Regions from separate parts of the Sinorhizobium chiapasense genome, predicted to be linked through region 1. Evidence: riboswitches for the same ligand, from Rfam matches in the RefSeq annotation. Region 1 holds a riboswitch; each other region holds the start of a gene.

Region 1 (7,894 bases):
GAGTTCGACCCGCACGCCTGGCAATCGATCCACAACGCCGAGATCTATGTGAAGAACATCGCCGACGCTTTCTGCACGGCCGACAAGGCCGGCTGCGCGACTTATACGGCGAATGCAGAAGCCTATCTTGCGAAGCTTGACGAATTGCAGAGCGAGGTGAAGGCGGCAATCGCATCCATTCCGGAAGGCAAACGCACGATCATCACCTCCCACGATGCCTTCGGCTATTTCGAGCGTGAATACGGCCTGAAGTTTATCGCACCGGAGGGCGTTTCGACCGAAGCGGAAGCATCCGCCGCCGATGTTGCCAAGCTCGTCGATCAGGTGAAAGAGGACAAGGCGTCGGCAATCTTCGTCGAGAACATCACCAATCCGCGCCTCGTCGAGCAAATCGCCAGGGAGACCGGTCTCAAGATTGGCGGGACGCTCTACTCCGACGCGCTTTCCGGCCCGGACGGTCCGGCATCCACCTACATCGACATGTTCCGGCACAACGTGAACACGATGAAGACCGCAATCCTCGGAAGCTGACTCCAGCCGAACCTGCCCGGCCACGGGCCGGGCAGGCTCTGTTCCAAATCCTGCAAACGAAGCGGATGTGATCGAGACATGATGGGTGGCCTGTTCAAGCGGCGCAAGGCGGTGCGTGGTATCGTGGAGGATGACATGAAGGGACTCTACGATCCCGTTCCCGTGACATTGCTGACGGGATTTCTCGGCTCCGGCAAGACCACGCTGCTCAACGACGTGCTTGCCGATCCCCGGATGGCGGGGACAACCGTCATCGTCAACGAGTTCGGTTCGGTCGCTATCGATCACAGCCTCGTGCGCACCGGATCCGAAACCTACTTCCAGACCACGACCGGCTGCATCTGCTGCACGGCGACCAGCGATATTCGCATCTCCCTCTACGAAATGCATGAGGCACGGATGCGAGGGGAGGTTCCCTCGGTTTCGCGCGTGGTCATCGAGACCACCGGACTCGCGGATCCGGCTCCCATCATCAACAGCCTTATTCCGGGCGGCGCGCCGGCCATGGGATTGCGGGACCATGTCGTCGCGCGTCATTTCTATCTCGCTGGCGTCGTCACGGTGTTCGACGTAATGAACGGTCGCGCAACCCTCGACAGTTTCCTCGAAGGCTGGAAGCAGCTTGCCTTTGCCGATCATGTCGTTCTGACGAAAACCGACCTTGCGGCTGGTCCGCATGATTGGGCTGCGGAGCTGAACGAACTCAATCCGGCGGCTTGCTACCATGATCGCCATGAGACTGGATTTGACCTCCACGCTCTGTTCGGCGATCGCACCTATTCCATTTCCGGCAAGGCCGAGGATGTACCGGGATGGCTCGCGATGGAGACGCTTACCCGACATCCGGCTCATGCGCATCACCCGAACCGGCATGGGGACGAGATCGAGGCAATCAGCCTGGTGCACGACGTAGCCTTGTCGCCGCAGTCCGTCGAAACCTTTCTCCACATCGTCACCAGCAATATCGACTCTGGGCTCCTGCGGCTGAAGGGCCTGTTCGCCCTGACCGACGATCCGGATCGGCCGCTGATCGCCCATGCGGTCCAGAACCGGCTCTATCCGCCTCAGCGCCTCGAAACATGGCCGGACGACGACCGGCGCAGCCGCGTCGTTCTCATCGGCCAGGACATGCCGGAGAAGTCGATCCGCGACCTTTTCGCGGTGCTGGCGCCGCGTTCGGCAAAGAAGTCGCGGAGGTCGGCATGAACGACGCTTTCGTCAATCCGCTGACGCGGGGCACCCCCGGCATTGTCGGCAAAACCCGGACGATCAAGGCCTGGGCACGCGAGGTGCTGAATCTGGCCGACGAGGCGGTCGTATCGGTGAATGAGCTTTCCTGCCATCTGCCGGGCTGCCCGCCGAAGGAAACGGTGATCCTGGTGATGCACCAGGCAGACACCATGCAGATCTCGATCCACAAGGCCATGAAGGACGTCGCGAAAGACGACATCGCGTATGCGTTCTCGGCTTCTGCAACGGGGCCGGTCTGAAAATTCGACCGCGACATTGCGGAGAACATATCGGCGCGGGTGATCAGCCTTGAGGATAAGACGTTTGATGGGACCGTCGGTTGATCACGAGCGACGACAGGGCGTCGCAGTCTACTTGACGGAGCGAATGCCTCTCCGTTATCTGGATGGGACGGTTCCCCTACCCAGGAGGTGGAGGGGATTAATAGGGAACACGGTGCGGAAGACCCCAGGAGGGACCAAGACCGTGGCTGCCCCCGCAACTGTAAGCGGATTGCCGTCCATCCTAGTGGCGCCGACGCGCCATGCCACTGTGCGAGCCGCACGGGAAGGCAGATGGACCGGCAGATATCCGCGAGCCAGGAGACCTGCCGTCAGATATCGATCCATCGTCACGGGCGGGGATGCCCGGAACAGGAGCCTTGAATGAAGATCACAAGCGCCTCGCGGCGCAGACCGACGCCGCCTTTCCCGTATCCTGACGACTGTTCGATCTCGCGGACGGCCTGACGCCTTCCGATCGTCACGCCGCCTTGCGCGGTTTTCCAATCCGTATTCGGGGATAGTACATGACATCTTTTCTCAAGCCGTCGTTGCGTGCGGTTTTCCTCTTCGCAGCGCTCGCGCCAGTTGCCCTCGCCGGTAAGGCGCAGGCAGCCGAGACCAACTATCCGCTGACGCTCGAAAACTGCGGCCGTAAGGTCACTTTCCAGAAGGCGCCGACAAAGACCGTCTCCATCGGCCAGAGCAGCACCGAAATCCTTTATCTGCTCGGCCTCGCCGACAGGGTCGTCGGCACCGCGCTCTGGGTCGGTCCAGTGCTGAGGGGCTACGAGGAGGTCAACGCCAAAATCGACCGGCTTGCCGACAACGACCCGAGCTTCGAGAGCGTGCTCGCCAAGAAGCCCGACATCGTCGCCGTGCAGTTCCAGTGGCAGATCGGGCCGGAAGGCGTGGTCGCCAAACCGGAGCAGCTCGAGGAACTCGGCATCCCGGTCTACACCTCGCCGTCCGACTGCGTGGGCAAGGAAAACTCCGCCGCCAGCGACGGCGCGCGCCACCAGGGCTTCACGATGGACCGCGTCTACCAGGAGATCCGCGAACTGGCTCAGATCTACGATGTGCAGGATAAGGGCGACGAGGTCGTGGCGACCCTGAAGAAGCGTGAAGAAGCCGCCCGGGCGAAGGCTGCTTCCGCGAACGGCAAGCTCTCGGCCGTGTTCTGGTTTTCGAGCGCCGCCGATGCCGATCCTTACGTCGCCGGAAAGAATGGTGCGCCGGGCTACATCATGTCGGCGCTCGGCATCGACAACATCATCAAGACGGACGACGAATGGCCGACGGTTGGTTGGGAAACCATCGCCAAGGCGGACCCGACGGTGATCGTCGCCGGGTCCATGGAGCGCCGTCGCTATCCGCTCGACAGTCTGGAAGCCAAACTCGAATTCCTGAAGGCCGATTCGGTCGCCAGCCTGATGTCGGCCGTCAAGAACGGCTATGTCTTCGACATGGATGCGCAGGCGATGAACCCGACGATCCGCACGGTCGACGGCATCGAAGCGCTGGCTGACGCGATCGCCGAAGCCGGGCTCGCCAAGTGAGCCGGACATCGACATCGCTCGGACGGACGGGCGCGGCTTTTGCCGCGCTCGCCATTCTTCTGATCGCGCTCTGGATGGGAGCGGCCATCGGTGAGACGGCTATTCCGCTTAAGACCGTGGCGCAGACTGTTGCGAACAGGTTGTGGAATGCCGGCTATCCGCTCGAGCCGATCGACGAAGGCATCATCTGGAGCTATCGCCTCAGTCGCGCGGTCGTCGCCGCGTCTTGTGGGGCGGCGCTGGCGCTCTCCGGCGCCGTTCTGCAATCGCTGCTGCGCAATCCGTTGGCCGATCCATATATCCTAGGTATCTCCGCCGGCGCCTCGACCGGTGCCGTCAGCGTCGCGATCCTCGGCGTCGGTGCCGGCATGCTCACCCTGCCGCTCGGCGCCTTCTTCGGTGCGATCGTCGCATTCGTGCTGGTCAGCGTGCTGGCGGTGAGGGCGGGGCGGGGCACGGCAGCGATCATCCTTGCTGGCGTCGCGGGGTCGCAGCTCTTCAACGCGCTCACCTCCTTCATCGTCACCAAGGCCGCGACCGCGGAGCAGGCGCGCGGCATCATGTTCTGGCTGCTAGGAAATCTTTCAGGCGTACGTTGGCCGGACGCCTGGCTGGCCGTTCCGGCATCAGTCGTCGGCTTGGCAGTCTGCCTTTGGCATTCGCGGGCTCTCGACGCCTTTACCTTCGGTTCGGAGTCGGCCGCCTCGCTCGGTATTTTGGTTCGCCGCACCTACGTCGTGCTCGTCGGCGTTTCCGCCATGATGACCGCGGTGATGGTGTCCATCGTCGGCTCCATCGGCTTCGTCGGGCTCGTCATTCCCCATGCCGCCCGCATGCTGGTCGGCGTGCGCCACGGCGCGCTGCTTCCGGCCGCCGCTCTGATCGGGGCCGTCTTCATGATTGTGGCCGACATTCTGTCGCGCACGCTAATCGCTGGCCAGGTGCTGCCAATCGGCGTCATCACAGCGCTCGTCGGGGCTCCGGCCTTCGCGCTCATTCTCGGACAAAGGAGGGCCCGCGGATGACGCTTTCGGCCGATGATGTCTCATGGTCCGCCGGCGGAGCGGAGATCCTGAAAGGTGTTTCGCTGACTGTACAGCGGGGCGAATTCCTCGGCATCATCGGCCCCAATGGATCTGGCAAAACGAGCCTCATGTCCCTGCTGGCCGCCATCCGCAGGCCAAAGTCTGGTGCGGTGCTTCTCGACGGGGCGCCGATCGGCAGCCTCGGCCGTCGTGCGATCGCGCAGCGTCTGGCCCTTGTCGAGCAACAGGCCGAGACGGGCGAACGGATCACCGCGCGCCAGGCAGTCGAGCTCGGCCGAACACCCTATCTCGGCGCATTGTCTCCGTCGTCGCCAGACGACGACCGGATCGTCGAGGCGGCGCTTCAAAATGTCGACATGGCCCATCTGGCGGGACGGCTCTGGCATACGCTTTCCGGCGGAGAGCGTCAGCGCCTGCATATCGCACGAGCATTTGCACAGGAGCCGGAAATCCTGCTGCTTGACGAGCCGACCAACCATCTCGACATCGGTCATCAGATAAGCCTCCTTGACTTGGTCCATCGCCAGGCGTTGACGGTCGTGGCGGCGCTTCACGATCTCAACCACGCTGCCATGTTCTGCGACCGGATCGCGGTGATGCAGGCCGGTCGGCTCGTTGCGCTCGGTCGGCCGCAAGACGTCCTTACCGAAGACCGCATCCGCGAGGTCTTCGGCGTTGACGTCGAGATCGAGCAGGATGGCGAGGGCATCTGCCACATCCGCTTCCTGACAAGACGTTCGCCGGCGCGGATCAAGGCCGTGCGGCTCGAAGACCTTTCAGCCATGGGAGCCTGATGGACATGCGCAACCATGACCTCAAGGAAGACATCCGGGCATACTGGTCGAAGCGCTCGGCGACCTTCACTGGCTTTCGGCCATCGCATCGCGCCGGGGCCGGAGCTCGAAGCCTGGGCCACAGCGGTGCGCGACGCAATCGGCCCGGAACCGAAGAGGGTCCTGGAGCTCGCCTGCGGCACCGGCGAGGTGACGAACGTGCTGCTCTCGCTGGGCCACGACGTGACGGCGCTCGACTTTTCGGAAGCCATGCTTGGGGTCGCCCGTGCCAAGCATGCCGGCAACCGGTGTGTGCGCTTCATCCTCGCCGATGCCGAGCGCACCATGGAGCCGGACGAGACCTATGACGCTGTGATCTGCCGGCATCTGGTCTGGACGCTGACGGAGCCGGAACAGGCGCTTGCTGACTGGTTCCGAGTGATAAAACCCGGTGGGAAGCTGCTGGTCTTCGATGGCGACTGGACGAAGCCGACGCACGTGGGGCGACTTGCGAGTTTCGCCGTCCGCTGCATAGCCGTTCATCGGACACGACCCCTTTTACGACGGCGCCATGAGTGAGAAACATGCCAACATCATGACGCGGCTGCCCTTCAGCGAGGGACTGACCGCTGCGCGTCTCGGGCCGCTGGTGGAAGCCGCGGGCTTTAACGATATCCACTTTCCCTCACATCGGCAGATCGCCGTCGCCCGACGAAAGACCGCCGACCTCAGGAACAGGCTCCGGACACGATTCTATCGCCGCTTCACCCTCGTCGCGTCGCGTCCTGTCGACGCGACAGGCTGGCAGGCCGAATTCCGCCAATCTTGAGACGCAACATCGCACAGGCCGAGGGCAACGCGAGGGGTCGCGGAGGCATTCCGCTTTTTGCCCTATTTCACGGCGCCATGCGCAAGCCCGCTGACCAGGTAGCGCTGCATGAAGAGCGCGATCAGGTAGACCGGGGCGATGCCCGCCAAGGAGGCCGCCGCCATCTGGCCGAAATTCACCAGCCTGTCACCCTGGAAAAGCGAAATCCCGACCGGCAATGTCCTCGTGGCATCAGAGAAGGTGAAGGCGGAGGCGAAGAGGAGTTCGTTGTAAGACAGCACCGTGACGATGATGAAGGTCGCCACGATCCCGGGCGCAATGATCGGCACGACGATCTGCAGAAGCGTGCGAAGCGGTCCGGCGCCGTCCATCGCAGCCGCCTCTTCGATCTCGACCGGTATCCGGCGCAGGAACGGCGTCAGCAGCCAGAAGGCGACTGGCACGTTGGCGAAGCCGTAGATGAGGACCAGCCCCGCGCGCGTGTCGAGCAGCCCGGTCGCCTTCAGCAGGAAGAAGAGCGGGATGAGCGCCACGATCGGCGGTGCCATGTAGCTCGATAGCGTCACATCCGAGAGCCATTTGCCGCCGATCTTGAGCCGCAGGACCGCATAGGCCGAGGGCAGCCCCAACACGATCGTGAGCAGTCCCGCAAGTAGCGACACGACCACCGAGTTCAGGATGAAGCCGACGACATTGGCCGCTTCGAAGGCTGTCGGCCAGTTGGCCAATGTCGGCGCCGTTGGAAAGAAATGGCCGTCCAGCACATCGTCCTTCGTTTTCAGGGATACGGCGACGAGATAAAGGATGGGCAGGGCGAAGAAGCCGACGATCGGCGCCGTCGCCAGGCCCAGCCAGAGATGTCGTCCGGCAAGCCTCATATCTCTCGCCTCTCGAAACGCTGATGGAGGCGGACGACCGGGAGCGTCGCCAACCCGATGACCAGACCGTAGACGATCGTCTCGGCCGCCGCACGGCCGACATCGAACTGCTCGATTGCCCGCCGGTAGATCGAAAATCCGGCCGATGTCGTCGCGAAGCCCGGCCCGCCGAAGGTGAGGATGTAGACGAGGTCGAAGAGCTTGAACGACAGGATGAGCTTCAGCAGATAGATCGACGAGAGTGGCGCGGCGACGAGTGGAAGCGTGATGTGCCAGAAGCGCTGCCAGCTATTCGCGCCGTCGACCAACGCCGCCTCGTGAACCCCGTCCGGGATTGTCGAAAGTGCGGCAAAGCAGAGAATGACGATGAAGGGCGTCCACTGCCAGAGATCGGCGACGGCGATCGCCAGCCAGGCCAGTATCGGATCGCCGAGAAAGGAGATCGGCTGGGAAATAAGCCCATAACTGATCAGAGTGCCATTCAAGAGCCCACCGGCCGGCGCGAGGATGAGCTTCCAGGCGACGCCTACCATGACCGGCGGCGTCATTAGTGGAAGAAGCACGACGCTCGTCAGGAAGCGGCCCGCCTTCAGAAGAGAGGTGAAGAGAAGCGCGATCAGGAACCCGAGCGCGAGCTGCAGCAGTGATGTCGAAAGTGCATAGGCAATGCTCTTTCCGATCGCTGAAAGAAAGACTGGATCCTGCAGGGTCGTTGCGAAATGCTTGATGCCGACAAAGCCGCGGAATGGTTTTCCGAGCGTGCTTTT
Region 2 (7,894 bases), on a different replicon from region 1:
GCCGGCGACATCGTCGTGCTGCAGGGGATGCGGCGAGACCTGTCGCCCTTCCTGCAGGATTTCGGCTGCCTGCCGCTTGCCCAGCGGGAAATCCTGCTCGGGACCATCCGCCGTGCGACAGTGCCGCTTCTCGTGCTGGCGGCCGCAATGGGCGCGACGGCGGTCGGCGTTGTACCGGTGCCGGTCGCGTTCTTCGCGGCGGCGCTGGCGATGGTCGTCTTCCGAGTCATTCCGCTACGCGACCTCTACCGCGCCGTCGACGGACCGATCCTCGTCATGCTGGCGGCCCTCATTCCTGTCAGCGACACGCTGCGCACCACCGGCGGCTCGGATCTCATTGCAGGCTGGCTTAGCGGCATTGCGGCCGATCTGCCGCCTTCAGGCGCGCTTGCGCTGATCCTCATCGCTGCAATGGGCGTCACGCCGTTTCTGAACAATGCCGCTACCGTGCTCGTCATGGCGCCGATCGCCGTCAGCTTCGCCGCGGCGCTCGGCTACAAGCCGGATGCCTTCCTGATGGCCGTGGCGATCGGCGCGGGCTCGGATTTCCTTACCCCGATCGGCCACCAGTGCAACACGCTGGTCATGGGGCCGGGCGGCTATCGCTTCAGCGACTACCCGCGCCTCGGCCTGCCGCTTTCCCTCGTCATCGTGCTCGTCGCCGTGCCGATGCTGATGTGGGTCTGGCCGCTGCACTAGATCATTTCATTGTTTCTTTGAAACAGTGAAATGATCTAACTCTTTGAAATTACGCAATTCCGGACGGAAAACCGTTACACACCCTTCCTGGAATTGCTCTAATTCCAGGAAAGGCATGTCGCGGGTTCCGTCCGGAATTGCGCAGGAGCCGGCGGGGTCAGTTCTTCAAATAGTTCCTCTTGTACCAGTCGGCGATTTCGCCGCCGGTTGCCAGCCACACCTCGCGGCGCGAAGTGATGTGGGCCAGCGCGCTCGCGAAATGCTTGCTGCGGTGAGGATGGCCGATCAGGAACGGATGAAGGCAGATCGCCATCACGCGCCCCGTCTGCGCGCCGTCCTCGTAAAGCACGTCGAACTGGTCGCGGATCGTTTGGGCAAAGGCCTCGCCGCTCTGGCCCTGTTCGAGAAATGCGGCAAAGTCATTGATCTCGACCGAGTAGGGCAGCGACAGTATCGAGCCATTCTTCACCCGCATTGGATAGGGCTGCTCGTCGTTGACCCAGTTGGCGACATATTCGATGCCGGCTTCGGCGAGCAGGTCGAGCGAGCGATGCGACTCCGTGAGGCCCGGGCTTAGCCAGCCACGCGGCTTCCTTCCGGTGCTACGCTCGATCGTCTCGATCACGGTTCTGACGATCTGGCGTTCCTCTTCCTCCGGCTGGCCGTTGATCATCGTGGAATTGTTGGTGCCGTGGCCCATCCACTCCCAGCCGAGCGCCTTGCCGGCCTCGATGATGCGCGGATAGTGCTCGCAGACGTCGGAGTTGAGGGCAACGGTGCCCTTCACCCGGTATTTGTCCATGACCTCCATCAGCCGCCAGATGCCGACGCGGGCGCCGAAATCGCGCCACGAATAGTTCAGCACGTCGGGCACGAAGCCGGCGGTCAGCTGCGTGATGGAACTCGAGGGCCGGTCGAACAGGAAGTGCTCGACATTGGGCACGACCCAGACCGCAACCCTTGCGCCGCCCGGCCAGCTTAGCGGTGGACGATCGATGATGGCGGAATAATCGAAACGGTCGTGGTGCTGTGGTGCCGCTGAAACCGGGGACATGGCTTTCTCCTTCAGTGAAATCATGGGCGGTCGGATCAGTGAAGAGGCGATCTGCCGCGTTCGTTGAGGGTAGGCCACTCGATGTCGCGGAAAAATGCGCTATAATTCCGAGGACATCGGACCAAATGTCCGGAATTGAGTTTGGCAGATGGACAGTCTCGGATCGCTCAACGCTTTCGTCCAGGCAGCGGACAACCGCAGCTTCACGCTCGCCGGGCGGCACCTGGGCGTATCGTCGTCGGCAATTGGTAAGGCGGTGGCGCGGCTGGAGGAACGGCTCGGCGTGCGGCTTTTCCATCGCTCGACCCGCTCGATCACGCTGACAGCGGAGGGGGCGCTTTTTCTCGAACGCTGCCGGCGCATCTTTTTGGAGGTCGAAGCGGCGGAGCACGAAATCGCTGAGACGCAGGGCGCGCCGCGCGGCAAGCTGCGCGTCAGCATGCCGCTCATCGGCATGCTGACGATGCCGGCGCTCTCGGCCTTCATGCGTGCCTATCCCGAGATCGAGCTCGACCTCGACTTCAGCGACCGCATCGTCGACGTCATCGGCGAAGGCTTCGACGCCGTGGTACGCGCCGGCGAGGTCAGCGACTCGCGGCTGATGATCCGCTCGCTCGGCACCTTCCGCCTCATGCTCGTCGGCTCGCCCGACTATTTTGCAGTGAGAGGCGTGCCGCGAACTCCGGAAGACTTGAAATCCCACGCCTGCCTGCAGCACCGCTACGCGACCAGTGGCAAGTTCGAGCGCTGGCCGCTCAGGGGCGTGGAGAGGGACATCGAGTTGCCGACGACGGCGGTCGTCAACACCATCGAGCCGCTAATCTACATGGCCGAGCAGGGGCTCGGCATCGCCTGCCTGCCGGATGTCGGCATCCGCCGCCAGCTCCGCGAAGGCACGCTCGTCAGCGTGCTCGACGACCACGTCGAACATTCCGGCCCGTTCCGGATCCTCTGGCCCTCCAGCCGCTACCTGTCGCCGAAACTCCGGGTCTTCGTGGATTTCATAGCGGAGAACCTGTTTTCGGCCTGAGGTGTTCGCTCCTTGCTGCCTTCGCATTGGCGGGAGCCAGCTCGCGACGACGTTTCTGTCTTGCGTAATGTAATGTTATTTCGTAACAGAACGCACCGCTCAACGAGACACCCACCCGTGTTGATATCTCCTTTCTCCCTTCATCCGCTGGTTGCCTCGCGCCGCGATTCATGTCACCAAGGGCGCGATGGTGCTGCTTTCGTGATCCGGAAGCGGCTGAAAAGGGAACACGGTGAGGACGACCCAGGAGGGGCCGAAACCGTGGCTGCCCCCGCAACTGTGAGCGGAAAGCGCATTCACACCATGTCACTGGCAAAAGGCCGGGAAGACGTGAATGCGCGGCGACCCGCGAGCCAGGAGACCTGCCATCGAACCGATCAACCACAACGGACGGGGTGTTCCGATGGAAAAGAACTGGCTTCTGCTCGGCGGGCAACCGTCTCCTTGCATCTTCGCCATTTTCTCTCCGGCCCAGCCCGGCGGAGACAAGCCATGGCGAAATCAGACTTCCGACAGCACAAGATAACGCTCTGCACCGATTGCCGCTTCACCGGAGGCCCATGCCGGCCCGGCGCCGAGCTGCTCGCGCAGTTGAACCGCAGCGTTTCAGCGCTCGGCGGGCCGCTCGACCGGGATTTCTCGATCGCCGGCACGGTCGCGATGACCGCCTGCACGCGGCCCTGCACGATAGCCTTCCAAGCGACCGGCAAGGCGACCTATCTCTTCGGCGACATCTCGCCGGAGGAAGACATCGACGATCTTGTCAGCTTCGCCGCCGCCTGCGCCGGGGGCGAGGTGTTTGACGCTTTCCCTGCTGCGGCGTTCAGCGCCAACGGCAAGGGCCTTGCGCGCGTTCCGGCGGCGCTCCTCGTTTCCGAGGACACCGCGGGGCTGCTGCAGTGAGCGCGGGGAGGGCATTTTCATGAGCGACAAATTCAGTAGCTTGCAGCGGGGCGCGGGCGCCAGCCTGCGCGTCGAAGGACTGGTGTGGGGGCCGCGCGTCGGCCTCCGGCTCGTCCGCGATATCGGTTTTTCCATCGCGCCGGGCAGCCGGCTCGCGATCATCGGCCCGAACGGTGCCGGCAAGACCTCGCTGTTGCGCTGCCTCTATCGGGCGGTCGAGCCGATCGCCGGCCGTATCGAGATCGACGGCGTGAACCTCTGGGCGATGAGTGCGCGCGAGGCGGCAAGGACGATTGCGGTCGTCCTGCAGGAAATGCCGGGCGATTTTCCCTTCAGCGTCCGCGACGTGGTGATGATGGGGCGGATCCCGCGTCGCGAGGGGATCAGCGGCTGGAGCGATCGCGACCGCGAGCGGGTGGCGCATGCGCTCGAGCATCTCGACCTTGCCCATCTGGCGCGCCGCCAGTTCGCCACGCTTTCGGGCGGCGAGAAGCAGCGGGTGCTGATTGCCCGGGCGCTTGCCCAGGAACCGAAGATCATCATCCTCGACGAGCCAACCAACCACCTCGACATCCGCCACCAGCTCGAAATCCTCGATCTCCTGCAGACGCTGAAGCTGACGATCGTCACGACGCTGCACGACATCAATCTCGCGGCCGAGTTCGCGACCGAAGTCGCGATCCTGACCGAGGGGCGGCTTGCCGCCTTCGGCCCGCCGGAGACGGTGCTGAAGCCTTCGGCGCTCTCGGCCGCCTTCGGCGTCCATGCCACCGCGCATGGCGATGCTGCGGGCCAGGTTTCCCGCTTTTCCTTCACGCTCTCGCGGTCCGACGCAATGCCCGTCGCGCGACCGTCCCGTTCCACAGGAGTAATCCAATGAACAGACTTCTTCTTGCCGCCGGCGCGCTCGTCCTTGCCGCCGTGCCGGCGCTCGCCCATCCCGTCACCGTCAAGAGCTGCAACCGCGAGGTCACCTTCGATGCCGCGCCTAAGCGGGCGATTTCCAACGACGTCAATCTCACCGAGATGATGCTGGCCTTGAAGCTGCAGGATCGCATGGTCGGCTACACCGGCGTTTCCGGCTGGAAGACGCTGGACGAGCGGCTGCGCGAGGGCGTCAAGCAACTGCCCGAACTCGCGGAAAAATATCCGACGAAGGAAGTGCTGCTGAATGCCGATGCGGATTTCTACTTCGCCGGCTGGAACTACGGCATGAAGGTCGGCGGCGAGGTGACTCCGGAAACGCTGATGCCCCTCGGCATCAAGGTCTATGAGCTGACCGAGAGCTGCATCCACATCATGGCGAAGGGCAAACCGACGATGGAAGACATGTTCGTCGACCTCCTGAACCTCGGCCGCATCTTCGGGGTCGAGGAGAGGGCCGAGGCGCTGGTTCAGGGCTATCGCAATGAGCTCGCCGAGATCACTGCCAGGATCAAGGGAGCCGAGCGGCGGCCAGTGCGCGTCTTCGTCTACGACTCCGGCGAGGAAAAGCCCTTCACCTCCGGGCGCTACGGCATTCCGACCGCGATGATCGAAGCGGCGGGCGGCGTCAACATCGTGGACGATGTCGAGAAGAGCTGGACGGAAATCTCCTGGGAGCCGGTGATCGACCGCAACCCGGAAGTGGTCGTCATCGTCAACTACGGCGAGGTGACCGCAGACCAGAAGATCGCCTTCATGAAGAGCAATCCGGCCTTCAGGAACGTGGACGCGGTGAAGGACGACCGCTTCGTCGTGCTAGAATATGTCGAGGCGACGCCGGGCCCGCGCAACATCGAGACGATCAGGCGGCTGGCGAGGAGTTTTCACGCCGAGGCGATGTGAGTGGGCCGGGGCGTGTGAAGAAGCATCGCGTAAGGGAGATGGCGCGTCCGCATCTCGGCTGTCGAAATGTTCGGCTTCACGGCGCTGGCAGATGATGGTTCCCACCAGAACCTCATTCCTGTGCTTGTCACAGGGATCCAGCCACGGCGCGTCGCGCCGTGAATGACGCGCCTTGAGTGGTTGGACGCCGCGGAGGAGATGGCTGTCGGAGGGCTTGCGGAGCAACCCGAATCTAACCCTCAATCGGGCCGGCGGAGTCTCCCGCGCCGCCGACGCGGCGCGGCTGGATTCCTGTGACAAGCACAGGGATGACGGAGTTGATCTTTTTGCCACGCATCAACAAAGCAACTCACTTGATGAGGGCCACAAGCGGCGGCTGACGATGACATAGAATGAATTAGTACAACCATATGATTTTCATCAATTTTATGATTGGGCATCCGTCCCTCGACCCCGAGAAAACCCGAAAGCTTCAACCCGACGTGAAAACCGCACTTTTCATCCTCGCGGCACTGCTTCTGCTTTGCCTCACCGTCACCGCCGGCGTCTCGCTCGGTTCGGCGCCTATCCCGGTCGCGACCGTCTGGTCGATCATTGTCGCCAAGGTCGCGCCGGGCAGTGTCGAGGTCCTGTGGTCGGCCGGCCGCGAAAGCATCGTCTGGGACGTGCGCCTGCCGCGCGTGGCGCTCGCCGGGATCGTCGGTGCCGGGCTTGCGGTGACCGGCGCGGTGCTGCAATCGGTGACGCGCAACCCGCTTGCCGATCCGCATCTCCTGGGCGTCTCGGCGGGCGGGGCGCTCGGCGCGATCGTCGCGTTGCTCCACACCGGTCTTCTCCTCGGTCTCGCGACGGTGCCGCTCTTTGCCTTCGCCGGCGCGCTCGGCGCCACCGCGCTGGTGGCGCTCGTCACCCGCGTGCTCGGCACCGGCGCCGATCGCCTCGTGCTTTCCGGCGTCGCGGTCGCCTTCACGCTGACGGCGGCCGGCAACCTCCTGATCTTCCTCGGCGATCCGCGCGCCGTGCACACGGTGATCTTCTGGATGCTCGGCGGCCTCGGCCTCGCGCAATGGCCGCATCTCGTCTATCCGGCGCTGGCGCTCGCCGTCTCACTCGGCTGGCTCACAGTCCGGGCGCGCGAGATCAATGCGCTCGCCATGGGCGACGAGACGGCGATGACGCTTGGCATTCCGGTGCGTCGCTTCCGCCTGATGCTCTTCATCATCACTGCGCTGCTCACGGGCGTGATGGTGGCGTTCTCCGGCGCGATCGGCTTCGTCGGCCTGATGATCCCGCATTTCGTCCGCCTCTTTGCCGGCAGCGATAATGTCCGCGTCATCCCGCTCTCCGCCTTTGCCGGCGCGCTCACGCTGATCCTCGCCGACCTCGTCGCCCGTGTCGTCATGGCACCCGAAGACATGCCGATCGGCGTCGTCACCGGCCTTGCCGGCGGCCTCGCGTTCATCGCCATTCTCAAGCGGCGGGGGTGAGGGACGAGCACAGGGTGAGGTGCGCGTTGATGGTGCGGTCGTCCTCGTCAGACAGTTCGCTCCGGTGCACATTCCGCGGCAAACTCCGTCAGCAGGCTCGACCCCTCCGGCCAGTCGCCCAGGCCGCTCGCACCATTGATGTGGCCGCGGGCGCCGATTTCGACGAGGCGGCTTCGCCATTGGCGGGCACGGGCGCAGGCGTAGTCGAGGGTGCCGTAGGGGTCATCGGCGCTGGCGACGATGAGGGAGGGGAAACGAAACGCTTCCGTCGGCGGGTTCGCGAAGCTCTTCGCCTCGTTCGGAAACGCGGCTCCTTGCGGATCCGGGACCGCGACGAGGAACGCGCCGGCGACCGGCAGCGTGGAAGCCTGCTGCCAGTGGGCGACGAGGAGGCAGGCGAGGCTGTGCGCCACGAGGATCGGCGGCGCGGGCACCGCTGCGACCGAACGCTCCAGCGCGGAAATCCAGTCGGTGAGATCCGGCTCGTCCCAGTTCGTCGGCCGGAACCGCTGCATGCGCGAATTTTCCTTCTCCCAGAGCGTCTGCCAGTGGGCCTCGCCCGAGCCGCCGATCCCGGGCAGTATGATGATGCTCGTCATGATCTCTCCTGTCGCTGTCTACTGCATGTTTCCTTAAATCGGAGCCGATTTAAGGAAAAAAACATGCAGCGATTCAAAGTGCTGCAGCGACCCTTGTGCGTCTGAAAGGACGCACGGCGCTGCAGGGGAGGATGATGACGGCTTTCTTTTTCGTCAGGAATGCGGAACTATCGGAAAACGTCTCCAATTTCCGATGAATTAAAGGCCGAACATGATAGTGCAGGAAAATCATCGTGCGCTCGATCCAATCGATATCGCCATCCTCGAAACGCTGCAGGAGGACGGGCGCATCGCG
Region 3 (7,894 bases), on a different replicon from region 1:
CAAGCCCGACACGCAGTACGATTGGATGACGCCACTCGCTTTTGCTGTCGTCAACGGTCGCAGGGACGTGGCCGAGTTTCTGGTCCAGAATGGCGCAAACGTGAAGCTCCGCGGTCCGGGTGGGCGCTCCATCCGCGAACTCGCGCGCGAGACGGGAGACAGCGATCTCATTCAGTTCGTGAGCGAGGCAGCATCGGCACAGCACCGAACATGGGCCGATCGCGAATCGACACCGCCGGCCGGTCCCGGCGGTGTTACGCATTTCAGCATCAGCTGCGATTCGGGGAATTTTGCAGTGGCCCGGCAGATTGTAGCGTGTGATCACCTCGACCGCGAAAACGCGGCGGCTTCAGGCGTCTTGACGACGACACTGTAGCACTTTGAATTGCTGCATGTTTCTATCCTCAAGTCGGCTACGATTTAAGGAAGCATGCAGTAGGAGGAGACCCGATGAAGACCGGCAATACGGCGAGGAGGCGCGTCGAATGCGTATGGCTGACGGAGGAATCCTGCAGCATCGAGGCTTTCCGCGCCGAGGTCGAGCGCCGCACCAATCCGGCCGACTATCCGCATGCGGCCGATTGCCAGAAGAACGTCCTGATCTACGACAGCGCCAGCCTTGTTGCCGATTGCAGGACGGATGACGGCCGGCGCGCGGCTCTGGCGGAGATTTGCGAGGTTCTTGCCGAAGGACCGGGCGTTGCCGTCTTCAAGCGCGCCTTCGCCGACGCGAGCGTTATAGACGAGGCAAGCCGCATCTTCGACGAGATCATCGAGGAGCAACACCGCACCAACAGTGGCGGCGGCGACCATTTCGCCAAGCCCGGCGCCAACGACCGCATCTGGAATTCACTGGAGAAGCATTGTCTGCGCTCTCCTGATAATTTCGCGGCCTACTATGGCAACTCGGTTGTCGCGCTCGTCAGCGAATCCTGGCTCGGGCCGAATTACCAGATGACGGCACAGGTCAACCGCGTCAATCCGGGCGGAGCGGCGCAGTCGGCGCATCGGGACTACCACCTCGGCTTCCAGACGTCGGAGCTCATCGAGCAATATCCGGCACATGTGCACAAGCTCTCTCCCGTCCTGACGCTGCAAGGCGCCGTTGCCCATTGCGACATGCCGCTCGAAAGCGGGCCGACCTTGTTCCTGCCCTACAGCCAGAGCTATGTGCCCGGCTATCTCGCGCTGAAAAAGCCGGAGTTCAGAGCATACTTCGACGAGAACCACGTCCAGCTTCCGCTTGAAAAGGGCGATGCGGTGTTTTTCAATCCGGCGCTCTTCCATGCGGCCGGGACCAACCGCTCGGTGCACATCAAGCGTGTCGCCAATCTCCTCCAGGTCTCCTCCGCCTTCGGACGCGCGATGGAAACGGTCGATCGCGTGCGAATGTCCGCCGTCCTCTATCCGGTCCTGAGAGCCTTTGCTAAGGACGGAACGCTCTCGGCCGGCGAGATTGCCAACGCGATTGCTTCCTGCGCCGAAGGCTATTCGTTCCCGACCAATCTCGATCGCGACCCGCCGCTGGGCGGCCTGGCGCCGAAAACGCAGGCACAGCTGATGTATGAAGCGCTTGCATCGGATTCGGAGACGGAGACCTTCGTGGAGGCACTGGCCGCGCAAGCCGAGAAAAAGAGAAGCTGAGGAACGCAACCGAGCGATGTTCCCGACGCTTCGAGTGCGGGAACTTGGAAACGCAACAGTCCTAGGAGGAGATTCATGAGCACGGATTATGGCCGTCTCGACGGCAAGATTGCGATCGTTACCGGCGGCACGCAAGGGCTCGGTGCGACGATCGCCGCGCTTTTTGCCGAGCGCGGTGCAACCGGTATCGTCATCTGCGGGCGCAATGCTCCCAAAGGAACGGCAAAAGCAGCCGAGATCAGCAAGACGACCGGTACCAAGGTGGTCTACGTGGCGGCCGATCTCGAGCGGGTCGAGGATGCCCGCGAGGTTGTCGCGGCTTGCGACAGGGAGTTCGGTCGGGTGGACGCATTGGTCAATGCCGCTGCCATTACCGACCGTGGCACGATCCTCGACACCAAGCCGGAACTCTTCGACCGCATGTTTGCGGTCAACGTCCGCGCGCCCTTCTTCCTCATGCAGGAAACGGTGAAGGTGATGCGGCGCGAGAAGATCGAGGGCACAATCGTCAATATCGGGTCGATGTCGGCCAAGGCGGGCCAGCCCTTCATCGCCGCTTATTGTGCGTCGAAAGGCGCGCTGGAGACCCTGACCAAGAACACGGCCTACGCGCTTCTGCGCAACCGCATCCGTGTCAACGGCCTTAACATCGGCTGGATGGCATCGGAGGGAGAGGATCGCATCCAGCGCGAATTCCATGACGCACCCTCGGACTGGCTGGAGAAGGTTGCAGCGAACCAGCCTTTCGGCCGCCTTGTCGATCCGGTCGAGGTCGCGCGTGCCTGCGCCTATCTCTCCTCGGCGGAATCCGGCCTGATGACCGGTTCGGTGATCTGCTTCGACCAATCGATCTGGGGCGCCTACGACGGCTCTCCCCATCCGGCGGCGCCGCTCTGACGCAAACTCGACATGCGGCGCGAGGTCCCCGGGTAAGGCGAGCCGTTCGGCTCGGCTTGCCTTTCGCCGGCGGCTGTGCCCATATGCGGTCGTCAGGTGCCCGCCACGGCGGGAGAATCGGGAATCCGGTGCAAGCCCGGAACGTGCCCAACGCTGTGATGGGGACGGTCGCGCGAAGATAGGTCCTGAATTTTTCTCAGGATATTGCCACTGAATCTTGAAGTGATTTGGGAAGGCGGCGCGGCTGGATGATCCAGAGTCAGAAGACCGGCCTGGCAAGATAGACCGGCCCCGCGCGGACGGCGGGAGGTTGTGCATTGTTGGGGATCGAACGATGCTGCCTGACCTGAGCGGCTGCCTGACGGCGGCCGGAGCCTTTTCGCCGGACGAGCGTGCCGCCGTCTACCGCGCCATTGAAACACGCCGCGACGTACGCGACGAATTCCTTCCCGATCCGCTGCCGGACGAACTCATTGCCCGTCTGCTTGGTGCCGCCCACCAGGCGCCGTCGGTCGGTTTCATGCAGCCTTGGAATTTCGTGCTCGTCCGCCAGAAGGAGACGCGAGAGCAGGTCTGGAAGGCGTTCGTGCGCGCCAACAAGGAAGCCGCGCTGATGTTTTCCGGCGAGAGACAGGCGCAATACCGCTCGCTGAAACTTGAAGGCATTCGCAAGGCACCGCTCAGCATTTGCGTCACCTGCGATCGCACGCGCGGTGGAGCGGTGGTGCTCGGACGGACGCACAATCCGCAGATGGACGTCTATTCGACCGTGTGCGCGGTTCAGAACTTGTGGCTCGCCGCGCGCGCGGAAGGTGTCGGCGTCGGCTGGGTCAGTATTTTCCACGAGCCGGAGATCAAGTCGATCCTTGGCATACCTAACCACATCGAAATCATAGCGTGGCTTTGCCTCGGATTTGTCGACCGGCTCTATCAGCAGCCGGAACTCGCGGTTAAAGGATGGCGTCAGCGCCTGCCGCTCGAGGACCTTGTCTTCGAGGAAGCGTGGGGCACACCAAAACCGAACAGACCCTGAATTCAATACGATAAACGCAATATCTGAACCGCTTTGAGAGCATGGGGTGGCGGATTGGTCGGTCGAGTCGCCGCGGCACCGGTCAATTGCCCTGGATCGGCTGGTAACCCGGACCGAGCGGATTCTTCAGATCAATCGCGCTTTTCTCTTGCGGCAGGAATGTTGGGCCCACGACACGGACCTTACTGTTCGCCGGGTCGTAGGGCCTCTCCCGCACGGGCTTTGCTTGCGCTGATTCCGCAGCCGGCTGCCGGTCGCCATTGATCATGATGACAGACGGCTCGCTCCCGGCCGTCGCCTTGTCGGCATTTTGTGTAGCCGCTCCATTCGGAATCCGGCAGCCGCAGACCCCAGGCGCACCGACGCCACGCGCCCGGTAGGCAAATGCCGTTGGCAGCTCGGTATAAGGCCTTCCGGTCGAGGCGGAAACCATCTGGTCGGTCTCTTCCGTCTCGAGGACATGGTAATAGAGTTCCGTCTGCGCACCAGGGCAGCGTGCCTCGCAAAGCTCGGCATCACGGGCAAAGTCGGATGGCGTCGCATTTGACGAGATCGGGAAAAAGGCCCCGTCGCAGGTGCGCACGCACATTGTCCTAAGGCTGCCAATCGGTTCCTCGTGAAGCAGCGGAAAATCCTGCATGTCGCTGTCGTCACTCAGCAGCGGATAATCCTCGCCATCCGGCGGAAGATCCCTGAGGATGTTGCGATGGATCTCGGGTTCGTCGACTGCCGCGCTGGCGAACTCGTCCTGCTCCTCGATTGGATCCGGAGCGTCGCTGGCCTCGTCATGGCAGCCGTTCAATTCCAGCGCCGCGAGAATGCGCCGACGGGTGCCGCCGGTGTCGCCCGATATCAACGAGCGGCGATGCGCCTTGAGCCTTTGAAGGTTGACCTCCATGCTGGCGATGGTCTCATCGAGCGCCGCGCATGCATCGTCGTTGTCGCCACCAATGACGACGACGCTGCCGGTGCTGCATTCCATCCGGCGTCGCTCGTTCTTGGCCCGGCGGAGCTCGATGTTCTGGCGGGAGACGGCGCCCGTGAAATCGCGCAGATTGGCGGTCGGGCTCACGACCGCGGAAAGGTCAGTCAGGCGTGCATTCAGACGTTCGCAAACGGTCGAGGCCGACGCCACGTCAGGCATCGCCAACAGCATCGGAAGCAGGGCGACCGCCGCATGTTTCAAGTTCCAGGATACGACACTCCGGGACACTGGCTCTCGTCTCTTCCTGCAATCGCGCGCGAACGTCATTCAAGGATATCCGCGCCGCCAACTCCTGTTTCCCATATCATAAGACGCTGTCATAACAGCGCAACGTCAAGGGAGAGTTTGCGTTAACAAGCCAACCGCAGCAAGAGAGAAGAAGCCGGACCGCAACAGCGGTCCGGCGAAGCCGATCAGGCGGCCCGTGCTGTTTCGAGCGACATCGGGCGCTCGAGCACGGTGCCCTCGATCGCGGCGACCTGCTTCATCGTTTCGAGCAGTTCCCGCGTCACTTCCCACGCCACTGCCACGGCGTAGACGGAGCCGATGCGGTGCGGGTCGGCGATGCGTTCCCCGGGGCAACCCATCCGACGGAACATTCTTTCCAGGAAGACGTCGGTAACCGTGACGATGTGGCTGATGCCCGAGGCAAGGCCCAGTTCACCCACACCACACATGAGTTCCGCGGCCGCGACCGTTACCTGGTTCGATGCGCGATCCTGCGAAATGTCCGGATCGATGCAGAACCGGCTCGATTCCCAGACGGAGGCGCTGCGGATCTCAGGGTTGTCGCCGAGCAGGATCGGAAACGTATCGTCCAGCATGTTCGGTCCGAGGGTCGGCAGGAGCCGCAGCGATCCGCGTAATTTTCCGGTATCCGGCGAGTACGACATTACATAGAGCGGGTTCGCCTTGTCGTAGTGGTCGATTTCCCACTCGCCGTCCGTCTTCACGTCCCACTTCAGGAAGTCGTGGAACACGCGCTTGCGCAGCCGGAACATTTCGTCGATGGCCTGCGGGTGCCGTCCGCGAGCGTTACCGTTCACAATCCTGATCATCTTTCGCTCCATCGTTATTGCGCGATATGGGGCGATGCTGTCAGGCTCAAATGACAGATGTAACTGTCGGTAGTGACAGTTCAAAAGCCGATTTTTTCCTACTAAATTTGCGGGGCTTTTGTCGGAGGGGCGACGGTAATGGTTAATTTGACCCGTCAGATGGTGGGGATCAGAGCGTGACGAACCGCCTGCGCCACGGCTTGCGTATTGGAGACGACATTCAACTTGCGGCGCGCATTGGTCATGAAGAAGCGGACCGTGCGCTCGGAAATGCCGAGGATCGTGGCGATTTCCCAGTAACTCTTGCCGGCCGCCGACCAGGTCAGCACCTCGGTTTCGCGGCCTGTCAGCCTCATGTCGCGCTCATCGATCGCGCCGGCCGTGGCCGCATGTTCCAACATCGATGCGTGGAAGAGATTGGCGGCCAGCTGGAAGTCGCGCAAATGGCAACGCCGGTAGATGGACCATTCCGCAGGCGACATGTTGGCGTTGATGGCGAGAAGCGCCATGCGTCCGGCAGGTGACGGCAGCGGCAGCGCAACGCCTTCTGTCGAAAGCCCGATCTCCTCCGCTGCATGAAAGAGCGGTTCGCACTCCGGAAAGCGTCGGCGGGCGGTCGTCCACTCGACAGGTCTCACGCCACCGAGCGCAAGCCGCAGGATGGGGTCGATGCGGTGGAGAGCTCTCGCGCGATAGATCTCGGCTGCATAGGCGCCGAACGTATGGTGCAAACGGCAGACCTTCAGGCCGTCGGCAAGGGGCTCCGCTTCCAGGTATAGCAGATGTGCGATCTTGAAAGTGCGGCGCATCAACGCGAAGAATTGCTCGGGTTCAGCGCAGCCCCCGTACTCCACAATGTCCAATAGATCGAGGACAGCCTGTTGATCCGTCATGCCCAACACCGAGTCTTGCCCCTAGATAAGCATGGTAATGGGGGCATGCTTTGTCTAGTGCAATATTTCGTAAACGCTGCAAACTATTGCCCTTTCTAAATTCATGGTTGAATTTTGATCGGGGTAAACGTCGGGCCCTGCGGGTCGGCGGCCCGACATGTGTCAATCCGTTACACCGGATGGCTTGCCTCCACGACGGCAAGAGCAGCCATGTTGACAACGCCGCGCGATGTGACCGACGGCGAAAGAATGTGTGCGGGCAGGGCGGAGCCCAGAAGGATCGGCCCGACATGGAGGCTGTCCGTCATGGTCTTGACCACACCGAGCGTAATGTTGGCTGCATCCAGATTGGGGAATACCAGCAGGTTGGCTTCGCCGTTCAGGGCGCTGTCCGGCATCACACGCTGACGCAGGATTTCGGAGATCGCCGAGTCGCCGTGCATTTCACCGTCGACTTCGAGGTCGGGGGCAAGGTCACGCACGAGTTGCAGCGCCGCGCGCATTTTCGAAGCGCTTTCGGAGTCGCGCGAACCGAAATTCGAATGCGACACGAGTGCCGCACGCGGCGTGATGCCGAAGCGGCGGATTTCTCCGGCCGCCATCACGGTCGTCTGCGCAATCTCCTCGGCGCTCGGATTGTAGCTCACATAGGTGTCGGTGAAGAAGGTCGCACCGCGCTGCGAGATGAGCAGGCTCAGCGCCGAGAAATCGAGAACGCCTGCACGCTTGCCGATGATCTGCGAAACATCGCGCAGGTGCTTGCTGTAGCGTCCTTCGACGCCGCAGATCAGCGCATCCGCTTCGCCGCGCTTGACCGCAAGAGCGCCGATCACCGTCGTGTTCGTGCGCACGATGGTACGCGCCGCTTCAGGAATGACGCCGCGGCGGCCGACGAGCGCGAAATAGTCGTCGACGTAGTCGCGGTAGCGCGGGTCGCCTTCAGGATTCACGACCTCGAAATCCACATCCGGGCGGATCCGGAGACCATAGCGCCGCAGACGCGTCTCGATGATCTGAGGGCGGCCGATCAGGATGGGATTGGCGGTGCCTTCCTCCAGCAGCACCTGAGCGGCGCGCAGCACCCGTTCGTCTTCTCCTTCAGCAAAGATGACGCGATTCTTTGCGGCGTTCTTGGCTGCCGCGAAGACCGGCTTCATGATGAAGCCAGAACGGAAGACGAAGCGGTTCAGCTTATCGAGATAGGCGTCGAAATCCTGAATGGGACGGTTCGCGACGCCACTTTCGGCCGCCGCCTTCGCCACGGCCGGAGCGATGCGGAGGATCAGCCGCTGGTCGAACGGCGAGGGGATGAGGTAGTCGGGCCCGAAGACCGGCGTTTCGCCCGAGTAGGCGCGGGCGGCGACATCCGACGGCTCCTCGCGCG

What was found. A riboswitch is a leader RNA that binds a small molecule or an ion and turns the genes downstream of it on or off. The one in region 1 is predicted to bind cobalamin.
Region 2: another riboswitch for cobalamin. It lies ahead of RB548_RS09515 (DUF1636 family protein); the one in region 1 lies ahead of RB548_RS22100 (ABC transporter substrate-binding protein).
Region 3: another riboswitch for cobalamin. It lies ahead of bluB (5,6-dimethylbenzimidazole synthase); the one in region 1 lies ahead of RB548_RS22100 (ABC transporter substrate-binding protein).

Annotation. Positions count from the first base shown of each region.
Region 1 is NZ_CP133150.1:132,791-140,684, forward strand. Features, by position in the region: gene aztC (zinc ABC transporter substrate-binding protein AztC) at 1-531, shown strand, start outside; gene RB548_RS22090 (CobW family GTP-binding protein) at 613-1,737, shown strand; gene RB548_RS22095 (hypothetical protein) at 1,734-2,021, shown strand; cobalamin riboswitch at 2,159-2,390, shown strand; gene RB548_RS22100 (ABC transporter substrate-binding protein) at 2,570-3,601, shown strand; gene RB548_RS22105 (FecCD family ABC transporter permease) at 3,676-4,626, shown strand; gene RB548_RS22110 (ABC transporter ATP-binding protein) at 4,623-5,441, shown strand; partial or broken gene RB548_RS22115 (class I SAM-dependent methyltransferase) at 5,441-6,249, shown strand; gene RB548_RS22120 (carbohydrate ABC transporter permease) at 6,312-7,127, opposite strand; gene RB548_RS22125 (carbohydrate ABC transporter permease) at 7,124-7,894, opposite strand, start outside.
Region 2 is NZ_CP133148.1:1,983,716-1,991,609, reverse strand. Features, by position in the region: gene RB548_RS09530 (SLC13 family permease) at 1-699, shown strand, start outside; gene RB548_RS09525 (polysaccharide deacetylase family protein) at 857-1,753, opposite strand; gene RB548_RS09520 (LysR family transcriptional regulator) at 1,902-2,783, shown strand; cobalamin riboswitch at 2,955-3,167, shown strand; gene RB548_RS09515 (DUF1636 family protein) at 3,276-3,686, shown strand; gene RB548_RS09510 (ABC transporter ATP-binding protein) at 3,706-4,566, shown strand; gene RB548_RS09505 (ABC transporter substrate-binding protein) at 4,563-5,513, shown strand; gene RB548_RS09500 (FecCD family ABC transporter permease) at 5,996-7,000, shown strand; gene RB548_RS09495 (RBBP9/YdeN family alpha/beta hydrolase) at 7,048-7,599, opposite strand; gene RB548_RS09490 (Lrp/AsnC family transcriptional regulator) at 7,811-7,894, shown strand, end outside.
Region 3 is NZ_CP133148.1:1,753,077-1,760,970, reverse strand. Features, by position in the region: gene RB548_RS08435 (ankyrin repeat domain-containing protein) at 1-376, shown strand, start outside; gene RB548_RS08430 (phytanoyl-CoA dioxygenase family protein) at 451-1,644, shown strand; gene RB548_RS08425 (SDR family oxidoreductase) at 1,720-2,541, shown strand; cobalamin riboswitch at 2,619-2,831, shown strand; gene bluB (5,6-dimethylbenzimidazole synthase) at 2,876-3,574, shown strand; gene RB548_RS08415 (DUF2865 domain-containing protein) at 3,657-4,826, opposite strand; gene RB548_RS08410 (acyl-homoserine-lactone synthase) at 4,973-5,617, opposite strand; gene RB548_RS08405 (helix-turn-helix transcriptional regulator) at 5,773-6,510, opposite strand; gene RB548_RS08400 (NADP-dependent malic enzyme) at 6,681-7,894, opposite strand, start outside.